Regions from separate parts of the Mesorhizobium sanjuanii genome, predicted to be linked through region 1. Evidence: riboswitches for the same ligand, from Rfam matches in the RefSeq annotation. Region 1 holds a riboswitch; each other region holds the start of a gene.
The links. A riboswitch is a leader RNA that binds a small molecule or an ion and turns the genes downstream of it on or off. The one in region 1 is predicted to bind cobalamin.
Positions count from the first base shown of each region.

Region 2: another riboswitch for cobalamin. It lies ahead of metE (5-methyltetrahydropteroyltriglutamate--homocysteine S-methyltransferase); the one in region 1 lies ahead of CN311_RS23780 (ABC transporter ATP-binding protein).
Region 3: another riboswitch for cobalamin. It lies ahead of CN311_RS16730 (DUF1636 family protein); the one in region 1 lies ahead of CN311_RS23780 (ABC transporter ATP-binding protein).

Region 1 is NZ_NWQG01000175.1:1,015-7,190, forward strand. It holds gene CN311_RS23765 (class I SAM-dependent methyltransferase) at 1-583, opposite strand, end outside; gene CN311_RS23770 (ATP-grasp domain-containing protein) at 587-1,555, shown strand; gene CN311_RS23775 (bifunctional helix-turn-helix transcriptional regulator/GNAT family N-acetyltransferase) at 1,643-2,581, shown strand; cobalamin riboswitch at 2,763-2,973, shown strand; gene CN311_RS23780 (ABC transporter ATP-binding protein) at 3,178-4,002, shown strand; gene CN311_RS23785 (ABC transporter substrate-binding protein) at 3,999-4,946, shown strand; gene CN311_RS23790 (FecCD family ABC transporter permease) at 4,997-5,962, shown strand; gene CN311_RS23795 (MarR family winged helix-turn-helix transcriptional regulator) at 6,118-6,176, shown strand, end outside.
Region 2 is NZ_NWQG01000013.1:73,454-79,629, forward strand. It holds partial or broken gene CN311_RS03185 (IS256 family transposase) at 1-984, opposite strand, end outside; gene metE (5-methyltetrahydropteroyltriglutamate--homocysteine S-methyltransferase) at 1,167-3,497, opposite strand; cobalamin riboswitch at 3,614-3,813, opposite strand; partial or broken gene CN311_RS03195 (cytochrome P450) at 4,088-4,332, opposite strand; gene CN311_RS03200 (cytochrome P450 family protein) at 4,341-5,573, opposite strand; gene CN311_RS03205 (OmpW/AlkL family protein) at 5,669-6,176, opposite strand, start outside.
Region 3 is NZ_NWQG01000103.1:14,081-20,256, reverse strand. It holds partial or broken gene CN311_RS16740 (cobaltochelatase subunit CobN) at 1-116, opposite strand, end outside; gene cobW (cobalamin biosynthesis protein CobW) at 135-1,172, opposite strand; gene CN311_RS16730 (DUF1636 family protein) at 1,175-1,603, opposite strand; cobalamin riboswitch at 1,642-1,845, opposite strand; gene CN311_RS16725 (winged helix-turn-helix domain-containing protein) at 1,875-3,074, opposite strand; gene CN311_RS16720 (NADH-quinone oxidoreductase subunit A) at 3,405-3,770, shown strand; gene CN311_RS16715 (NuoB/complex I 20 kDa subunit family protein) at 3,761-4,342, shown strand; gene CN311_RS16710 (NADH-quinone oxidoreductase subunit C) at 4,346-4,948, shown strand; gene CN311_RS16705 (Sec-independent protein translocase family protein) at 4,959-5,147, shown strand; gene CN311_RS16700 (NADH-quinone oxidoreductase subunit D) at 5,151-6,176, shown strand, end outside.

The DNA.
Region 1 (6,176 bases):
ACGCGATGCTCCATCCCGTCCGGGCGGCAAGTGCCTCGCGATCGGGGAACAGGCGGTCGAACGTGTCACGGATCGTCCGTACCTCGATTGCGCAGTCGGAGCCGCCGGTCGTGCACGCCATCGCGATCCGCCATTTGAGCGCGTGGAAATTCTCGATGCCGCCAGCCAGAACCTGGGCTTCGATGCCCGGCAAGTCCTCGGTCATCTCCGGGCTGGCGAAAACGCGGATCGCTGCGCGCCTGCCGGGCTTCAACACCCTTGCGATTTCGCCAAGCAGCGTATCGCGGGCCATCTTGGAGTCGACGGCCGACAGGCAGCCGTCGCCTATGACCGCATCGGCACTTGCGCTGCCAACGGGCAGATCCAGCCAATTGCCGGCCACCGCCCTGCGCGAGGCATTGTCGCCGGCCCATACGCCGGAAATCATGGCCGCCGACTGATCGATCGCCAGCATCGATCTGCCCAGCACGGCCAGTTCGGGCGTCACTCCCAGGAGGAGAACGTCGGCGTCGGCCAGATCAAGCTCGCGCTCGAATATTGCAACCGTTTCCGGGGGCGGCCGAAGCGGCGCGTCCAGAAGCATCCAATGACGATGATAATTGTCCCAATGATTTGTCATTCAAGTCGATTGCAAAACGAGAATTCTGGCTTTGATATTAGCCATCGCTTAATGGAAATCGGTAGGCAAGCTAAAAGGGCGGCTGTGGCGCGTATCGTCGTGATAACTCATGAACATGACAGGTTCCAGAGCGGTCGCGACATCCTGCTGCGCAGGGACAGTCCGTACATGCTTTTCGATGTTCTGGCGGAACTGAAAAGACGCGGCCACTCGGTGCGGATCGAGCAAGGTCTGTCGAAGACATCCAGCGCCGACATCGCCGTTCTGCATGTCGATGCGACGATAACGCCCGCGGACTATCTCGACTATGCCCGCAGTTTTCCATTCTGCCTCAATGTCGCGACGGCCGACATTTCCAAACGACGGGTCAGCGAAGCGTTGCTGAACCGGGGAGACGCCTGGCAAGGTCCGGTCATTGTCAAAAGCAATCTCAACAATCAGGGCATTCCGGAGAGATTCCTCAATCGGCGAGCGCAGCGCGCAAGCAAGCAGCTACCGTTTCCGGAGGTGCCGACACTGCAGCCTTATGAGGTCTATGATTCCCTAGGCGATGTTCCCGATGGCGTCTTCGAGCGCGACGATCTGGTCGTGGACAAGTTCATTCCGGAAAAGGAACCTGATGGTTTTGCGGCGCGGTTCTGGGTATTTTGCGGAGAGAGCGAACGCTGCACCCGCTACGTCTCGCCGAATGCCCTGGTCAAGGCGTCCGAAACGATCCGCCGCGAACCGGTGCCTGTTCCCCAGGAAATGCGTGCGCTGCGACACGAGCTTGGCTTCGACTACGGCAAGTTCGATTTCGTCATGCATGAGGGCAGGGCCGTGCTGCTGGATGCCAACAAGACCCCTGGCCGGCCGAAAAACCTCGTGAAAATGTTTGCGGCCGGCGCCGCTCATCTGGCCGATGGTTTCGAGGGGCTGATCCGGCAATTAAGATAATCGTCCACATCGCGATGTTCTGGCCCCGTCCCCAGATACTTGACTAGGTCAAATAATTGATTGATCCTGTGCGGACAGGAGGATCCCATGACGATTCATCATTACTCCGGCAACGAACGGATCGATGCGGTGCGGGCCTTCAATCGCTTCTACACCCGTCAGATCGGGCTGCTCGATGAAGGGTGGCTGAAAAGCGCCTTCTCGCTGACCGAGGCACGGGTGCTTTACGAACTGGCGCATCGCGATGGCCTGACCGCCACCGATCTTGCGCGCGATCTCGGCCTCGATCCCGGCTATCTCAGCCGGCTGCTGAAGAAGTTCGAGGAACGCGGCCTAGTGGAGCGCGCCGCGATAGAAGCCGATGCGCGGCGTTCGTCGATCGCACTGACACCGGCCGGGCGGCGGGCCTTCGCGCCGCTGAACCGGGATTCGCACGATCAGGTGGCCGCCTTGCTCGATCGGTTGGCGGCATCGGACCAGGACAGGCTGGTCAAGGCCATGCAGACGGTGCAGCGCCTGCTGGGCGGCGACAGTGCCGAGCCGAAGGTGCCCTATCTGCTGCGACCCTTGCAGGTCGGCGATGTCGGCTGGATCGTGCGCCGCCAGGGTCTCATCTACGCGCAGGATTATGGCTGGGACGAAACCTATGAGGCGCTGGTCGCCGAGATCCTCGGCGCTTTCGTGAAATCCTTCGATCCGAAATGGGAGCGCAGCTGGATCGCCGAACGGGAAGGCGAGGTGGTCGGCTCGGTCTTTCTCGTGCGCAAGTCGGATGAGGTGGCGAAGCTGCGCCTGCTCTATGTCGAACCTTCGGCGCGCGGCCTCGGCATCGGCAAGCGGCTGGTCGAGGAATGCATCGGCTTTGCCCGCGCCAAGGGCTACAGAACGCTGACCTTGTGGACCAACGACATTCTCGTCTCGGCACGCCGCATCTATGAGGCGGCGGGCTTCAAGCTTGCCGAGGAGGAACGCCACCATTCCTTCGGCAAGGATCTGGTCGGCCAGAACTGGAACCTGGAGCTATAGCGGGCTTCCCGCGGTCGGGCGCCTGCCCGCGGCGGACCTTTCATCGAGAAAAATCGAAACGAGAACGTTTGGCCGACCGGTTGACAGCACAAGCCGATGTTTGTTATGTAATATTATTACATACGATGTTCCGATGCCTGCAAGCGCAATCAAAAACCGTTGCGGCGCGGTCGGGGAAAATCTAGGCTGAAAGGACGATGGTTCCCCGAGTCGAAAGGCGAGGGGTGAAAAGGGAACACGGTGAGACCTGCTTTCGGGTCGAGGCCGTGGCTGCCCCCGCAACTGTAAGCGGCGAGCAACATCCGCAGAATGCCACTGGCCGGCAAGGCTGGGAAGGCAGGATGAAGCCGAGACCCGCGAGCCAGGAGACCTGCCATCAGCTGAGTTGACCGGACGGGGTGTGCCGGGAGGAGACGTAAGCCATCGGTCTGTCGTCCGATCGGCTGAGCTTCCTTCCGTCGCCAGTTGAGAAAGTGACGGAAGGTGAGCGTCTCAGAGACCATCCACTGCACCATTTTGTGCTTGCTTCGCCGCGATCCAACCGGCGGGGTTCCGACCCGTACGCCGGGTCCGCGCGATCCAATGGGGCGCCACCGGTGAGCGCGCTCCTTCTCGAAGCCCGCGACGTGACCGCGACAGCGAATGGCCGGAACCTGGTTGATGGCGTGAGCCTTTCCGTGTCGGCGGGCGAGCGTCTGGCCATTATCGGCCCCAATGGCGCCGGCAAGACCACGCTTTTGCGCATGCTGTGCGGCGCACTGCCGCCGAGTGCCGGTGAGGTGCGTCTGTCGGGGCGCCGTCTCGACAGGATCACGCCGGCCGAGCGGGCGCTTGGCATGGCGGTCGTCGGCCAGACCGACCAGCCCGATCCCAGGCTCGCCTTGATCGACTATGTCGAACTTGGCCGTGTTCCGCATGCCGGCTTCAGACGCAGGCTGGAAGAGCGCGACATCGTCGTCGAGGCGCTGCGCACAACGGGCCTGCTGCCGCTGCTTGGCCGCACCATCGGCGAGCTCTCAGGCGGCGAGCGCCAGCGCGCCCAACTGGCCCGCGCCATCGCCCAGGAGCCAAGAATCCTGTTCCTCGACGAGCCGACCAACCACCTCGATCCGCGTGCTCGCGGCGAGCTTCTCGAACTGGTCGCCGGTTTCGGCATGACCGTAGTGGCGGTGCTGCACGATCTCGCCCTGGTGGCGCCCTTCGCCACCAGGGTTGCGATGATGAACAACGCCCGGCTGCAAGTGCTGGCCGCACCGCACGACGCACTGACCCAAGAGTTGATCCGCGACGTGTTCGGCATCGATGTGTTCCGCCTGCGCCACCCGACCGAAGACCGCGAGCTTACCGTCTTCGACGTTCCCAACCGTGCGTCCTCGCCATCCGGACAAATTTCCCTGAACCCAAGGAGCAATACCCCGTGAAGCGCTTCGTCCTCTCGCTTGCCTTTTCGCTGCTGGCCTCGGCGGCCTTCGCCTTTCCGGTCACTGTCGACAGTTGCGGCAAGCCGCTGACCTTCGACGCGCCGCCCAGGCGCGCCGTCATCCAGGATCTCAACATGGCAGAGATGGCCTTCGCGCTGAAGCTGCAGCCCTCGATCGTCGGCCTGACCGGCATCACCGGCTGGTACAAGGTTGGCCCTGAATTCAAGGCCGAGCAAGGCTCGATCCCGGAGCTGGCGCCAAAATACCCGACGCTGGAAAACCTCGTAGCCGTCCAGCCCGATTTCTTCTTCGCCGGCTGGTATTACGGCATGAAGCCGGGCGGCGAGGTGACGCCCGACACGCTCGCCCCGCACGGCATCAAGACGCTGGTGCTGACGGAAAGCTGCGTCCATCTCGACAAGAACCGGGCCGCCGCCTCGATGGACCTGCTCTATGGCGACGTCGAAAAGCTGGGCAAGATCTTCGGCAAGGAGGCCGAGGCGCAAAAGCTTGTTTCGAGCTGGAAGGCGCAACTCGCGCAGATCACCGCGAAGGTCGGCGACCGCAAGGGCACGCGCGTCTTCCTCTATGATTCCGGCGAAGACAAACCCTTCACCGCGGGCAAGTTCGCGATCCCGAGCGCCATGATCGCTGCTGCCGGCGGCGACAACATCATGGCCGACATGGAGACAAGCTGGGGCAATACGGATTGGGAGACGGTGGCGTCACGCAATCCGCAATTCCTGATCCTGCTCGATTACCAGGACGGTGCCGGCTACAGGAAACTGCTTGATTTCCTGAAGGCCCACCCGGCGATGAAGGAAACCGACGCGGTCAAGAACGAGCGCTTCGTGGCGCTGCGCTATGCCGAACTGACGCCCGGACCCGCCAATGTCGAGGCGATCGCCAAGATCGCCAGGGCTATGCATCCGGAAGCGTTCTGAGTTTGCGCCACAAGGCATTCGGACTTTTCGTAATTGCGGGAGCGGCAGCAATGGCCGTTCTTGCGCTGTTGTCGATCGCCTATGGCTCGACGGTGATCTCGCTGGCGGACGTCGTTGGCGCGCTGGCGCATACGGCCGGACTGGACACGCATCCGGTCTCTGGACCGGTCGGCAAGATCGTCGTCGACCTCAGGCTGCCGCGCACGCTGCTGGCGATCGCGGTGGGCGCCGGCCTCGGCGTCGTCGGCGCGTTGCTGCAGACCGTGACGCGCAACGACCTCGCCGACCCGTTCCTGTTCGGCCTCTCCTCCGGTGCGGCCGCCGGCGCGGTGTCCGTCATCACCGTTTTCGGCGACAGTTTCGGCATCTGGACCTTGCCTATTGCCGCCTTCACCGGCGGCATGCTGGCCGCCGGCATTGTCCTTCTGCTGGTGTCGCGGGTAAGGGGGCAGGGCCCGGAACGATTGATCCTGGCCGGACTTGCCGTCTCCTTCATCTTCACCGCGCTCACCAACTATCTCGTCTTCGCCGGCGACCAGCGCGCCGCTCATTCGGTGCTGTTCTGGACCATGGGCGGGCTCGGGCTGGCGCGCTGGGACAATATCGGCATGGCCGCTCTTGGCGCGGCCATCATCCTCGCCTACGGCTTGTGGAACCACCGTAGGTTCGACGCCTTCCTCGCCGGCGAAAATGCCGCCGAAAGCCTCGGTGTGCCGGTGGCGCGCATGCGCCGCACGACCTTTCTCGTTGCAGCGCTTGCAACCGCGATCCTGGTCTCGGTCGCCGGCGTCATCGGCTTCGTCGGCCTGATGATCCCGCATCTGTGCCGGCCGCTCGCAGGTCCGTTGCATCTGCGTCTGATCGCAAGCTCGGCGCTGTTCGGGGCGGTGCTGCTTTTGGCCAGCGACCTCCTTGCACGCACGCTGCTGCCGCCGCAGGAACTGCCGATCGGCATCATCACCAGCTCGCTCGGCGCTGTCTTCGTCGTCACCATGCTTATTCGCAATCGCCTTTGATCTTTCACCGCCACAGGACCCCACTCAGGTCCAACCGCTCTGCCGTTAATGAATCACTAACCACGACCGCATCGCACGGCTGTCATGCAGGTTTGCGGGCTTCTGGCGCAACACGGCGTCTTGAATGATAAGCACGCTTATTATATATACCGCTTATGGTTTCCGACGGCATCGACAGATTGGGCTTTTTAATCCACGACGTGCAGCGCCTGAT
Region 2 (6,176 bases), on a different contig from region 1:
TCGAGTGGAGCTTGGCGCGATGTTCCTTCGGGACGGTCATGTAGGCCAGCACGTCGGGCTCGGCGTCATCCATGATTGTCGCCAGCTTCGGCACCTTCGGCCGGATCTGGTCGGCGACGGCGCGCCATTGGGCGCTTGCGGCCTCGGGCGTTTCCTGGGCGAAAGCGGTGGCGATGAAGGCCGAGACGACCCTGCGGCCGCTCTTGCCGGCGTGCGCCAGCACGTTCCTCATGGAGTGGACGCGGCACCTCTGCCAAGTGGCGCTGAGCACCTTGGTGACAGCCGCCTTGAGGCCTTCATGTGCGTCGGAGACGACGAGCTTGACGCCGCGCAGGCCGCGACGGGTCAGCTTGCGCAGGAACTCGGTCCAGATCGGCTCGGCCTCCGACGTGCCGATCTCCATGCCAAGCACCTCGCGCCGGCCGTCCGCGTTGACGCCGACGGCGATGATGACGGCGACCGAGACGATCCGCCCACCGCGGCGGACCTTCAGGTAAGTGGCGTCGATCCACAGGTATGGCCAATCGCCCTCGATCGGCCGCTCAAGGAAGGCCTTCACCTTGCCGTCGATCTCCTCGCACAGCCGCGAGACCTGGCTCTTGGAGATGCCGCTCATCCCCATGGCCTTGACCAAGTCGTCAACCGACCGGGTCGAGATGCCTTGCACATAAGTTCCTGGATGACGGCGGTCAGCGCCTTCTCGGCCATGCGGCGCGGTTCGAGGAAACCCGGGAAGTAGCTTCCCTTCCTGAGCTTCGGGATGCGCAGCTCAACCGTGCCGGCCCGCGTCTCCCAGTCCCGGTCGCGGTACCCATTGCGCTGGGCGAGCCGCAGCGGGGTCTTCTCGCCATAGCCGGCGTCGGTGGCCGCGCCCACCTCCAGCTCCATAAGCCGCTCGGCGGCAAAGCCGATCATCTCGCGCAGCAGATCGGCATCCGGGGTCTTCTCCACGAGCGTGCGCAGGTTCATCATGTCGTCGGTCATCGGTGGTCCTTCCGAAATGGGTTGGCGTCAACAACCAAACCCTACCGGAAAGCGCCGATGACCACCGACACGCCGCTCACTCGCTACTAACGGCGCGCTCGCGAGCGGCTTCGTAACCGCCGAGCTACACCACCTGATGGGACACGACCCCGGCGACCCCGGCGGGGGAGGGTGAGCGAGCCCTACGCGGTCTGCGATTTTTCCCGAATTGCGCGTGCCGCAGCCACCATGTTCATCAGGGCAGGGCGGACCTCCTGCCATCTGCGCGTTTTGAGACCGCAGTCGGGATTCACCCACAGTTGGCCATCCAACAATCGCTCGCGCGCAAGCATGATGAGGTTGGAAATCTCCCCCACTTCCGGGACCCGCGGCGAGTGAATGTCATAGACGCCAGGACCGATCCCGTTCGGATACTTGAAGGTTCGAAGCGTATCGAGCAGTTCCATCTGCGAGCGCGAGGTTTCAATGGAGATCACATCGGCATCCATTTCGGCAATCGCGTCCACGATATCGCCGAACTCGGAGTAGCACATATGGGTGTGGATCTGGGTCGCATCGCCGACCGCCGTTGAAGCCAGCCGGAAGCATTCGACGGCCCAGTCGAGATAGGCCTCCCAGTCGGCCTCGCGCAGCGGCAAGCCCTCGCGCAGTGCCGCTTCGTCGATCTGGATCATCCTGGCGCCGGCCTTTTCGAGGTCGCTCGCTTCATCGCGAATGGCGAGCGCGACCTGGCGGCAGACGGCTGAGCGCGGAAGATCGTCTCGGACGAAGGACCAGTTGAGGATCGTCACCGGGCCGGTAAGCATGCCCTTCATCGGCTTTGGCGTCAGCGACTGGGCATATCGCCACCAGTGTAGTGTCATCGGATTTTGTCGCGACACATCTCCAATGATGATCGGGGGTCGCACAAAGCGCGAGCCATAGCTCTGCACCCACCCGTGTTGCGTGAAGGCGAAGCCGCAGAGCTGCTCAGCGAAATACTGCACCATATCGTTGCGCTCGAATTCGCCGTGGACCAGCACGTCGAGTCCGATCTCTTCTTGCCAGCGAACGGCGGCTTCTATCTCTTTCTTCAGGAACGCCTCATAGTCGACGTAACTCAAATCGCCTTTGGCATGGGCTGCCCGCGCCTTGCGAACCTCGGCTGTTTGCGGGAAGGAGCCGATCGTCGTGGTGGGAAAGGAAGGCAAGCCAAACGTGTCGGCCTGAAGCTTGGAGCGCACGGCGAATGCGCTCTTCCGGCGCGTCATGCCGACCTTGATGCTGGCGACCCGGCCTTCGACGAGCGGATCATGCACCTTCGCGGATGTCGCGCGAACGGCGGCAGCCTCAGCCGACGCCTCCAGTTCGGCGGCGACCGCGTCCCGGCCTTCGGCCAGGGCACGGGCGAGCACGACCAGCTCGCCGGTCTTTTGCGCCGCGAAGGCGAGCCACGACTTCACATCCGCATCGAGTTCCGTCTCCATGTCCAGGTCGATCGGCACATGCAGCATCGAGCAGGATGGGGCGATCTCCACGCGGTCCAGCGGCCAGCCGGCGACGATCGGCTTGATGCGGTCAAGTATGGCAGGCAGGTTCGCACGCCAGACGTTGCGGCCGTCGATCAGTCCGAGCGAGAGCACAAGTTCCTTCTGCGCGAGCCGGCCGACGGTCTCCAACTGCTCTGGAGCGCGCACGAGATCGACGTGCAGTCCCGCCACGGGCAGAGAAATTGCGGTCTCGAGATTGTCTCCCAGCGATCCGAAATAGGTAGCGACCATGATCTTCAACTCCGGTGCTGCTTTTGACAGCCGGCAGTAGGCGAATTGGAGCGCATCCCGTTCATTGGGAACCAGATCGACCACGAGCGCCGGCTCATCGATCTGCACCCAATCGGCTCCCGCGAGCTTCAGCCTCCGCAGGAGCTCCTCGTAGACGGGCAGCAGCCGTGGCAGGAGCGCGATAGGGTTGAAACCTTCCTCAGGTGACTTCGCCAACTTGAGAAAAGTAACCGGTCCAAGCAGGACCGGGCGCGTGTGGATGCCGAGCGCCTTGGCCTCGAGGAAATGATCGACCGGTTTCGCCGACGAGAGGGCAAAGCTCTGATCGTCGGTAAGTTCCGGCACAATGTAGTGATAGTTGGTGTCGAACCATTTGGTCATTTCCATCGCGGCAAGGCCATGCCCGTTGGCCGCATGCTCGTCACCGGCATGTCCGCAATCAGCGGCCTGATCTTGGTTGCCGCGCGCCATTGCGAAATAGATATCGAGTGGGACCTCGCAGTCAGTCCAGGCGTATCGTGCCGGCACGGCGCCGACCATGGCAACGGTGTCGAGCACATGGTCATAAAGCGAGAAATCGTTGGAGGGGATTTTCGACACGCCGCGATCGTGCTGCTCCCTCCAGCTAGCGGCGCGTAGCGCCTTCGCCATCGCGAGCAGGTCGGCAGCGGGAGATTTTCCGGACCAGTAGCTTTCAAGCGCGAATTTCAGTTCCCGCCGTCGACCGATACGCGGCACGCCGAGCGTCGCCACAGGAATTCGTTGAGAGACAGTCATGCCATACCCCGATGGTTGGGGCGTGGGGACAAGGAACGCGCGAGCAGGCGGCACGAAGCCGGGCTACCGCGGCCACCGAGACACCCCGCCCGTGGACGTTGTTCGTCGTGGCAGGTCTCCTGGCTCGCGGGTCAAAGCCTCTGCCCGTCTTCCCGAGGCCGTTCGCCTCAGTGACACCAATGGGCTTGGCTCGCCGCTAACAGTTGCGGGGGCAGCGCCGGCATCGCACCGGCTTCCCTCTTAGCTCCGCTACGGCAGTGCCGCGCGGAGAACCACGACATGCGCACAATCACAGCCGCTTCGCTCCTTGTCAATACATATAACGAGATGTTTATGTGATGATGCGAATAATGCCCTTGTGCTGATCGGTCTCTTTCGCCCAAAGCTGCATACGATGCGGCCTCTCATCAGTGCAGGCTCGGAGAGGTCCTTGTCCCCATCGGCGACGCCGGATCAGATCGAGGTCGCCGGGCTCAAGGGCGTAAAGTCGGGCCAGGTTGTCACGGTCCGCCGGGAATCACAGTATTTGTACCCCGCTCGGCTTCGCTCAGCGTGCTTGCGCATTCCAGCGCGCTGATGACCATGGCCGGAAGCGGAAAGGAGAGGTGGCGCCTCAGGTCGGCGGGCTGGGGCTGGGCCGCCAGCGTCTCGAACAATTGCGCGGCGATCGCCTCGACCTGCTGCGCGAGCAGCTTCGCCCTGCGGTTGCTGAAGGCCGGCGCCACGATCGTGCGTAACCGGGCATGCTCGCCCCCTCGTGCGAGACCAGCCATCCCGGCGAACCGAGAATCACCGAATCCGGGGTGAATGCCGGACTCTCTAAGCGATGGAAGCGCGGAAGGTGACCGGCAGACGCTGCGGGCAGCGAATGACGTAAGACGGCATGTAGACGACGTCCTCCGCAGCGATGGTCAGCGCCAGATCCTCCAGCCGCCCGAACAGCGCGGGGAAGGCGCAGCGCAATTCCAGGCGCGCCAGCGCAGCGCCCAGGCAGGAATGCGGCCCCTCGCCGAATGACAAATGCGGGTTGTGCCGCCGGGTGACATCGAACCTGTCGGCGCCGGGACCGAAGGCCTTTTCGTCCCGGTTCGCCGCATGGAACGCCATCAGGACGGCATCGCCGCGGCGGACCATGCATCCGTCGATCTCCACGTCCTGGGTGGCATAGCGGAACGGCAGATTGGCCGCTGAGCTGCCCCAGCGCAGGATCTCCTCGATCGCCTGTGACCACGGAACTTGGCCGCTGCGCACCAAGTGCAGTTGCTGCGGATGCGTCAGCAATGCCAGCACGCCATTGCCGATGACGCCGGCGGTGGTCACGAAGCCCGCAGAGAGCACCATGAACAGCATGTCGATGAGCTCGGTGTCGGAAACGAGCTCGCCTTTGTCGCGGGCGACGATCAGGGCCGAAGCCAGATCATCGCCGAGCTGGCCCCGCTTGAGCGCGATAAGGCGACGGAAGAACTCCGGGATGCGCTGCCGCGTCTGTCGCACCTCTTCGGCTGTGGCGGAGGTGTTGGCCAGGCTGTAGGTGAGCGCGACGATCTCTTCACGCTGTTCGTCCGGCAAACCGAACAGTTCGGCAATCACGTTGGTGGGCAGCGGAACGGCGAACTCGCAAATCAGATCGGCACTGCCGCCGCGCTGCGCCATCTCGGCCAGGAGTCGATCGACGCATTGTTCGATCCGTGGCGCCAGCAAGGCGATACGACTGGGCGCGAAGCTGCTGGACAGCAGGCCGCGCAAGCGACGGTGATCGGCGCCGTGCGCCGTGGTCATGTTGTCCACTTTGCATATCCCGATCAGCGGATGATCCTCGGGAATCTCGCCGTCCTGCAGCGCCCGCCACTGTCGCCAGTCCTTGTTGAAACGGTGGTCGGAAAGCATCTGCCTGATCGTCTGGTGACGGCCTGCCGCCCAGGCCACCACACCGCCTGGCAGCGACACTCGCGCCATCCCCCCCTGCTGCAGAATCGCAGAAGAAAGACGATCAAGTTGCGTGGGAGCGGCCGGCACACCGATCACGTCGCAATGATCGTTTTCTACGCGCATGCCAACAACTCCTTTAAGAACCATCGCGGGTCCACTTCTCGGCACGGATGATCCGCGCGCGGACTTCGAAAGTGCCCCTTTTGTGTGGTTCGTCCTCAGAAGCGGTAGGTGAGACCTGCGCCTATCAACCAGGGATCGAGCTTGGCCTTGCCCGTGAGCTTGGCGCCGGCGACAGTGACGTCGAAGTCGGGCTTGAGGAAAAGCTTCTTCACGTCGAAGTTGACGCCCCAGTGCTGGTCCACCATGTAGTCGAATCCGACCTGCAGCGCGGCGCCGAATGTGTTCTTAACCTTGAGATCATCGGCGCTGCCGACTTGCTGATGATAGAAGATCGTATAGTTCACGCCGGCGCCGATATAGGGCTCGAAGGCGCCGAAATCGGTAAAATGATACTGCAATGTCACCGTTGGCGGCAGCAGCCAAACCTTGCCGACCTTGCCCAGCCCGCCGATCGCACCTTGGCCATCGATGTTGGCATAGGTGGTGCCGAGTATGAGTTCGGCGGCGATGTTGTCCGTGAAGAAGTACGAAATATCGAGTTCCGGCGTCACGGTGTTCGAATACGAAAGACCGGAGCCGGGCACCGCATTGACATAGCCCGAA
Region 3 (6,176 bases), on a different contig from region 1:
CCGGCCAGATCGCTGTCGGTGAAGGACAGGGCCACGACATCCGCAGGCGTCTGCCTGAGATCGACAGGCTCGGCGAGATCGTCGAGCGAGGCGGATGTTGTGGTGAGGATGTGCATCGCGGTTTGTGCTTTGCCTCAGCCAGCGAGGATACGTTCGATCGCCGGGCGGTTCAGCCCCTTCAAGCCAATGACGACGAGGCGCGAGCGGCGGTCGTCCTCGGCCGTCCAGGCGCGGTCGTAATAGTGATTGACGCGCGGGCCGACGGCCTGCAGCAGCAGCCGCATCGGTTTGCCGCCGACCTCGACGAAGCCCTTCACGCGCAAAACGTTCTCTTCCTCAGCCGCGGTGGCGACGCGTTTTGCCAGTTCGTCCGGGTTGGAGACGGAGGCGATGTCGATGACGAAGGAGTCAAAATCGTCATGCTCGTGGTCGAGCTCATCGTCGTGATGGGTCTTGCGGTTTTCGATGTCGTCCTCGACGGCGAGGCCGAGACCGAGCAGCACCGAGGGATCGACCTTGCCTTGCGATGTCGGCACGATCTTCACGGCACGCGCGACATGCTCGCCGATGATGGCATTGGCGCGGGCCGAGCCGGCGGCATCCATCAAGTCGCTCTTCGACAATATGATCAGGTCGGCGCAGGCAAGCTGATCCTCGAACACTTCTTCCACAGGATCATCGTGATCGAGCGTCTCGTCCTGAGCGCGCTGCGCCTGCAGGGCGTCCATGTCGTTGGCGACGCGACCTTCGGCCAGCGCCGGGCCGTCGACCACGGCGATGACGCCGTCGACCGTCACCCGGCTTCTCACCGACGGCCACTGGAAGGCCTGGACGAGTGGCTTTGGGAGCGCGAGGCCGGAGGTTTCGATCAGGATATGGTCGACCTTCGGCGTCCGCGACAGGATCTGGTCGAGCGCCGGGACGAAATCGTCGGCGACGGTGCAGCAGATGCAGCCATTGGCCAGCTCGACGATGTTCTCCTCCGGGCAGGTGTCGATGCCGCAACCTTTCAAGATCTCGCCGTCGATGCCGATATCGCCGAATTCGTTGACGATAATGGCGAGCCGCTTGCCTCCGGCGTTTTCAAGCAGATGGCGGATCAGCGTCGTCTTGCCGGCGCCGAGAAAGCCGGTGACGACGGTGCAGGGAACGCGGGAGACGGAACCAGTCATGATCAGTCCTTCAGGAGGTCGAGGGGAGGGATGCGGGCCACGAGGCCGCGCTTCAGGCTGTCGGGGCGACCGCGCCAGGGGATGAGACCGTCGGTCGAGGTGGCGAAGAGCTTCGCGCCGGTGACGAGATCGGCGCCGCTGGTGGGAGTCAGGTCGCCGAAGACGTAGCTCCAGCAGCCGTCACGAAGGATCGCTGCGCTGAGCCGTCGCTTGCAATTGCCGAGGCATTCGACGGTGCGGATGCGGATTTTTTCGCCAGAGGCGGCCTGACGCGTGTCATCGGCGAGCAGCGCGCCGGCGCGGGGATGGGCATCGGAGCCGGCCTCATTGCGACAGGAAGAGCAGACGATGACGGTGACGCCGGCCAGGGAATCGTCCCCGCCGGGCAATATGTCCGCTGTCTCAGCCGAAAAACTGCTGTCGCGTTCCAAATCAGGCTCCTTGCCCGGAAAACCCGCCAGGCGATCGGATTCTTGTCTCTCAGACGGCAGGTCTCCTGGCTCGCGGGTCATCGCCTTTGTGCCGCCTTCCCGGGAACATCCCAGTGGTTTTCGGCCTTGGCTCGTCGCTTACAGTTGCGGGGACAGCCGCGGATTTGAAACCGAGATTTCGCACCGCATTCCCTCTTGGCTCCTCCCTTTGCCGAGAGGAGACCGTCTGAACCGGATTTAGGCTTTTGCGGGCAGCGGTGTCAACGTGAGCTTACGACACTGCGATGTCGACAAGCGCCGGACCCAGATCCCCGGCTGGTGTCACCTCGATGCGTTCGAGGCCAAGCCAGCCCTGCATCTGCTTCAGCTCCTCGACCAGCGCGGCCGGCGTTTCGGCGGGCGCGCTGGGCTCCGCATAGGCGGCATGGACGCGCAGGACGCTTGCCGGGCGGTCGGCCTTGAGGTCGATGCGTGCCACGATCCTGTCGCCAAGCAGGAACGGCAGGACGTAATAGCCGTATTGGCGCTTTTCGGCCGGCGTGTAGATTTCGATGCGGTAGCGGAAGTCGAACAGTCTTTCGGTGCGCGAGCGCTCGAAGACGACCGGATCGAACGGCGCCAGCAAGGCGCGGGCCTCGATTTTTCGCGGCAAGCGGGCGTCCTTATGAAGGTAAGCCGGCTTGCTCCAGCCTTCGACGCGCACCGGCAATAGCTCGCCCGTTTCGACCAGTTCCTCGATCCGACCCTTGATGTCGGCCGGCGACAGGCGGAAATAGTCGCGCAGGTCACCTGCGGTCGCCACGCCATGGGCACGGGCGGAGATGCGCAGCAATTCGCGATGCGCGTCCTCGGCAGTTGGCACTGGCAGGGCGAGCACGGCGGGCGGCAGCACGCGTTCGGGCAGATCATAGAAGCGTTCGAAGCCGCGGCGATGCGCCGTGGTGATGCGGCCGGCCCAGAACAGCCATTCGAAGGCGTGCTTGGCGTGGCTCCAGCCCCACCAGCCGCCCGAGCCTTTCTGGCCCTCCAATGCAGAAGCGGCGATCGGGCCGCGTTCGGCGACCTCGCGGTAGATATCTTCGATATAGGCGGCATGCTCGCGGCCCCATTTGGCGAGGCCCAGATACATTTCGTCGCCGCGCTCGGCCCGCTGCATGCGCCAGCGCATCAGCGGGTATGTCTCGACCGGCAGGAACGAGGCCTCATGCGCCCAATATTCGAACACCGTGCGCTTGCGGGTGACAGCGGCGTTGTCGAGCAGGGACAGGGGGTAGGGACCGAGGCGGGAGTAGAGCGGCATATAGTGGGCGCGCACCACCGCGCTGACGGAATCGATCTGCAGCAGGCCGGTGCGCGCCAGCACGCGAGCCAGGTGGCGGCGGTCCGGCGTGGCGCCCGGCCTCGGATCGGTAAAACCCTGTGCGGCGAGTGCGATGCGCCTGGCCATGCCGAGCGAGATCTTTTCCTTCATGCTGACGGCGCCCTGATGGTGTTCAAGCGAGGCAAGAACCGATGATTCCCGACCATGCTAGCAGGGATTTGGCGGGATATATGTCAGGAGAGAAAAGTGGAGTAAAAAGTGAAGGAAATCAAACAGGAGCGGATCGGACCAGTTTTTCGGGATGTGCCGTCCAGCACCGTGTTTTGAACAAGGTTTGACTTGCTTCGCCGAAAGCGCTGCGCTAACCCTCGCCGCGTTGCAGCATAGAGCCCCTAAAACGGTTCAGTGGTTAAACTGTCACGCTTCCGCAATACGGTTCCGTGCTGTAATCAAAGTGGATTGGCAACGGAAAGCCGCAGCATGAACGCACTTCTGAGTTCGTACCTGCCCATCGTCCTGTTCATCGGCGTGGCACTGGTCGTCGGTCTGGCGCTGATCGTGGCGCCGTTCCTGGTGGCCTACCGCAATCCCGACCCGGAAAAGCTTTCCGCCTACGAATGCGGTTTCAACTCGTTCGACGACGCCCGCATGAAGTTCGACATCCGCTTCTATCTGGTGTCGATCCTGTTCATCATCTTCGACCTGGAAGTGGCCTTCCTGTTTCCGTGGGCGGTGTCGTTCTCCAAGATCGGCATGCTCGGTTTCTGGTCGATGATGGTGTTTTTGGCAGTGCTGACCATCGGCTTTGCCTATGAATGGAAAAAAGGAGCGCTGGAATGGGATTGAACGACAGTTCAGGCACCCTCGTCGCGCCGAGGCCCAAGGGCCTCATCGATCCCAACACCGGCCGGCCGGTGGGGGAGGACGATCCGTTCTTCCTGGAGATCAACAACGAGTTGGCCGACAAGGGTTTCCTCGTCACCTCGACCGAGGCGCTGATCACCTGGGCCCGCAGCGGCTCGCTGATGTTCATGACGTTCGGTCTGGCGTGCTGCGCCGTCGAGATGATCCACACCTCGATGCCGCGCTACGACTCGGAGAGGTTCGGCGTCGCGCCTCGCGCGTCTCCGCGCCAGTCCGACATCATGATCGTCGCCGGCACGCTGACCAACAAGATGGCGCCGGCGCTGCGCAAGGTCTACGACCAGATGCCGGAGCCGCGCTACGTCATCTCGATGGGTTCCTGCGCCAATGGCGGCGGCTACTACCACTATTCCTATTCGGTGGTGCGCGGCTGCGACCGCATCGTGCCGGTCGACATCTATGTGCCCGGCTGTCCGCCGAGCGCCGAAGCGCTGCTCTACGGCATTCTTCTCCTGCAAAAGAAGATCCGCCGCACCGGCACGATCGAGCGGTAATCCATGAGCATATCCTTAAGCGAACTGTCGACCTATCTCGGCGAGAAGCTGCCCGGCCGCTTCAGTGACCCGGTGCTTGCCTATGGCGAGCTAACCGTTTGCGTCGAACCGCGCGACCTGATCGAGGTGGCGACCTTCCTGCGCGACGATTCAAAATGCCAGTTCATTTCGATCATCGACGTCTGCGGCGCCGACTATCCGTCGCGGGCCAAGCGCTTCGATGTCGTCTATCATTTTTTGTCGCCGAAGCAGAATGTGCGTATCCGCCTCAAGGTCCAGGCCAATGAGGAAACCATGGTGCCGTCGCTCACCGGCGTCTATCCCGGCGCCGACTGGTTCGAGCGCGAGACCTACGACCTCTATGGCGTGCTGTTCTCCGGCCATCCGGATCTGCGGCGAATCCTGACCGACTACGGCTTCGAGGGCCATCCGCTGCGCAAGGACTTCCCGCTGACCGGCTTCGTCGAAGTGCGCTACGACGACGAGGCCAAGCGCGTCATCTACGAGCCGGTCGAGCTCAAGCAGGAATTCCGCAATTTCGATTTTCTTTCGCCATGGGAAGGAACGGACTACGTGCTGCCGGGCGATGAAAAGGCGAAGCAGTGAGGGGGCATTGATGGGCAGCTTCTCGGTTTTTCATTGGCTTATTCTGCTGATTATTTGTGTGGTGCTGGTCGTGCCGTATTGGCGGATCTTTCCGAGAGCAGGCTGGCCTTCCGCATTGAGCCTTTTGATGGTTGTTCCGCTGGTGAATTTCGTTCTCTTGTGGATTTTGGCTTTCAAGAAATGGCCTGGAGACGCATGAGCCGTGGCTGAAACCTCCGTCCGCAATTTCAATATCAACTTTGGGCCTCAGCACCCTGCTGCCCACGGCGTTTTGCGTCTGGTTCTCGAGCTCGACGGCGAAGTGGTCGACCGCGTCGATCCGCATATCGGGCTGTTGCATCGCGGCACGGAGAAGCTGATCGAGCACAAGACCTATTTGCAGGCCGTGCCTTATCTCGACCGGCTCGATTATTGCGCGCCGATGAACCAGGAGCATGCCTTCGCGCTTGCCGCCGAGCGCCTGCTTGGCATCGAGGTGCCGAAGCGCGGCCAGCTGATCCGCGTGCTCTATTGCGAGATCGGCCGCATCATGTCGCATATCCTCAATGTGACGACGCAGGCGCTGGACGTCGGCGCGCTGACGCCGCCGCTATGGGGCTTCGTCGAGCGCGAAAAGCTGATGGTGTTCTACGAACGCGCCTCGGGCTCGCGCATGCACGCGGCCTATTTCCGGCCGGGCGGCGTCCACCAGGACCTGCCGCAAAAGCTGGTCGAGGATATCGGCAAGTGGATCGACCCGTTCCTGAAGTCGCTCGACGATCTCGACGCGCTGCTCACCGGCAACCGCATCTTCAAGCAGCGCAATGTCGATATCGGCACGGTGTCGCTGGCCGACGCCTGGGCCTGGGGCTTTTCCGGCGTCATGGTGCGCGGTTCGGGCGCTGCATGGGACCTGCGCAAGTCACAGCCCTATGAATGCTATGCCGAGATGGATTTCGACATCCCGATCGGCAAGAACGGCGACTGTTTCGACCGCTACCTCGTGCGCATGGAAGAAATGCGCCAATCGGCCAAGATCATGCGCCAGTGCGTCGATCTCCTGCTCGGCAAGGAGGGCAGCGGCCCGGTGTCGAACCTCGACGGCAAGGTGGTGCCGCCGAAGCGGCCGGCGATGAAGCGCTCGATGGAAGCGCTGATCCACCATTTCAAGCTCTACACCGAAGGCTACCGGGTGCCGGCCGGCGAGGTTTATGCCGCCGTCGAGGCGCCGAAGGGCGAATTCGGCGTC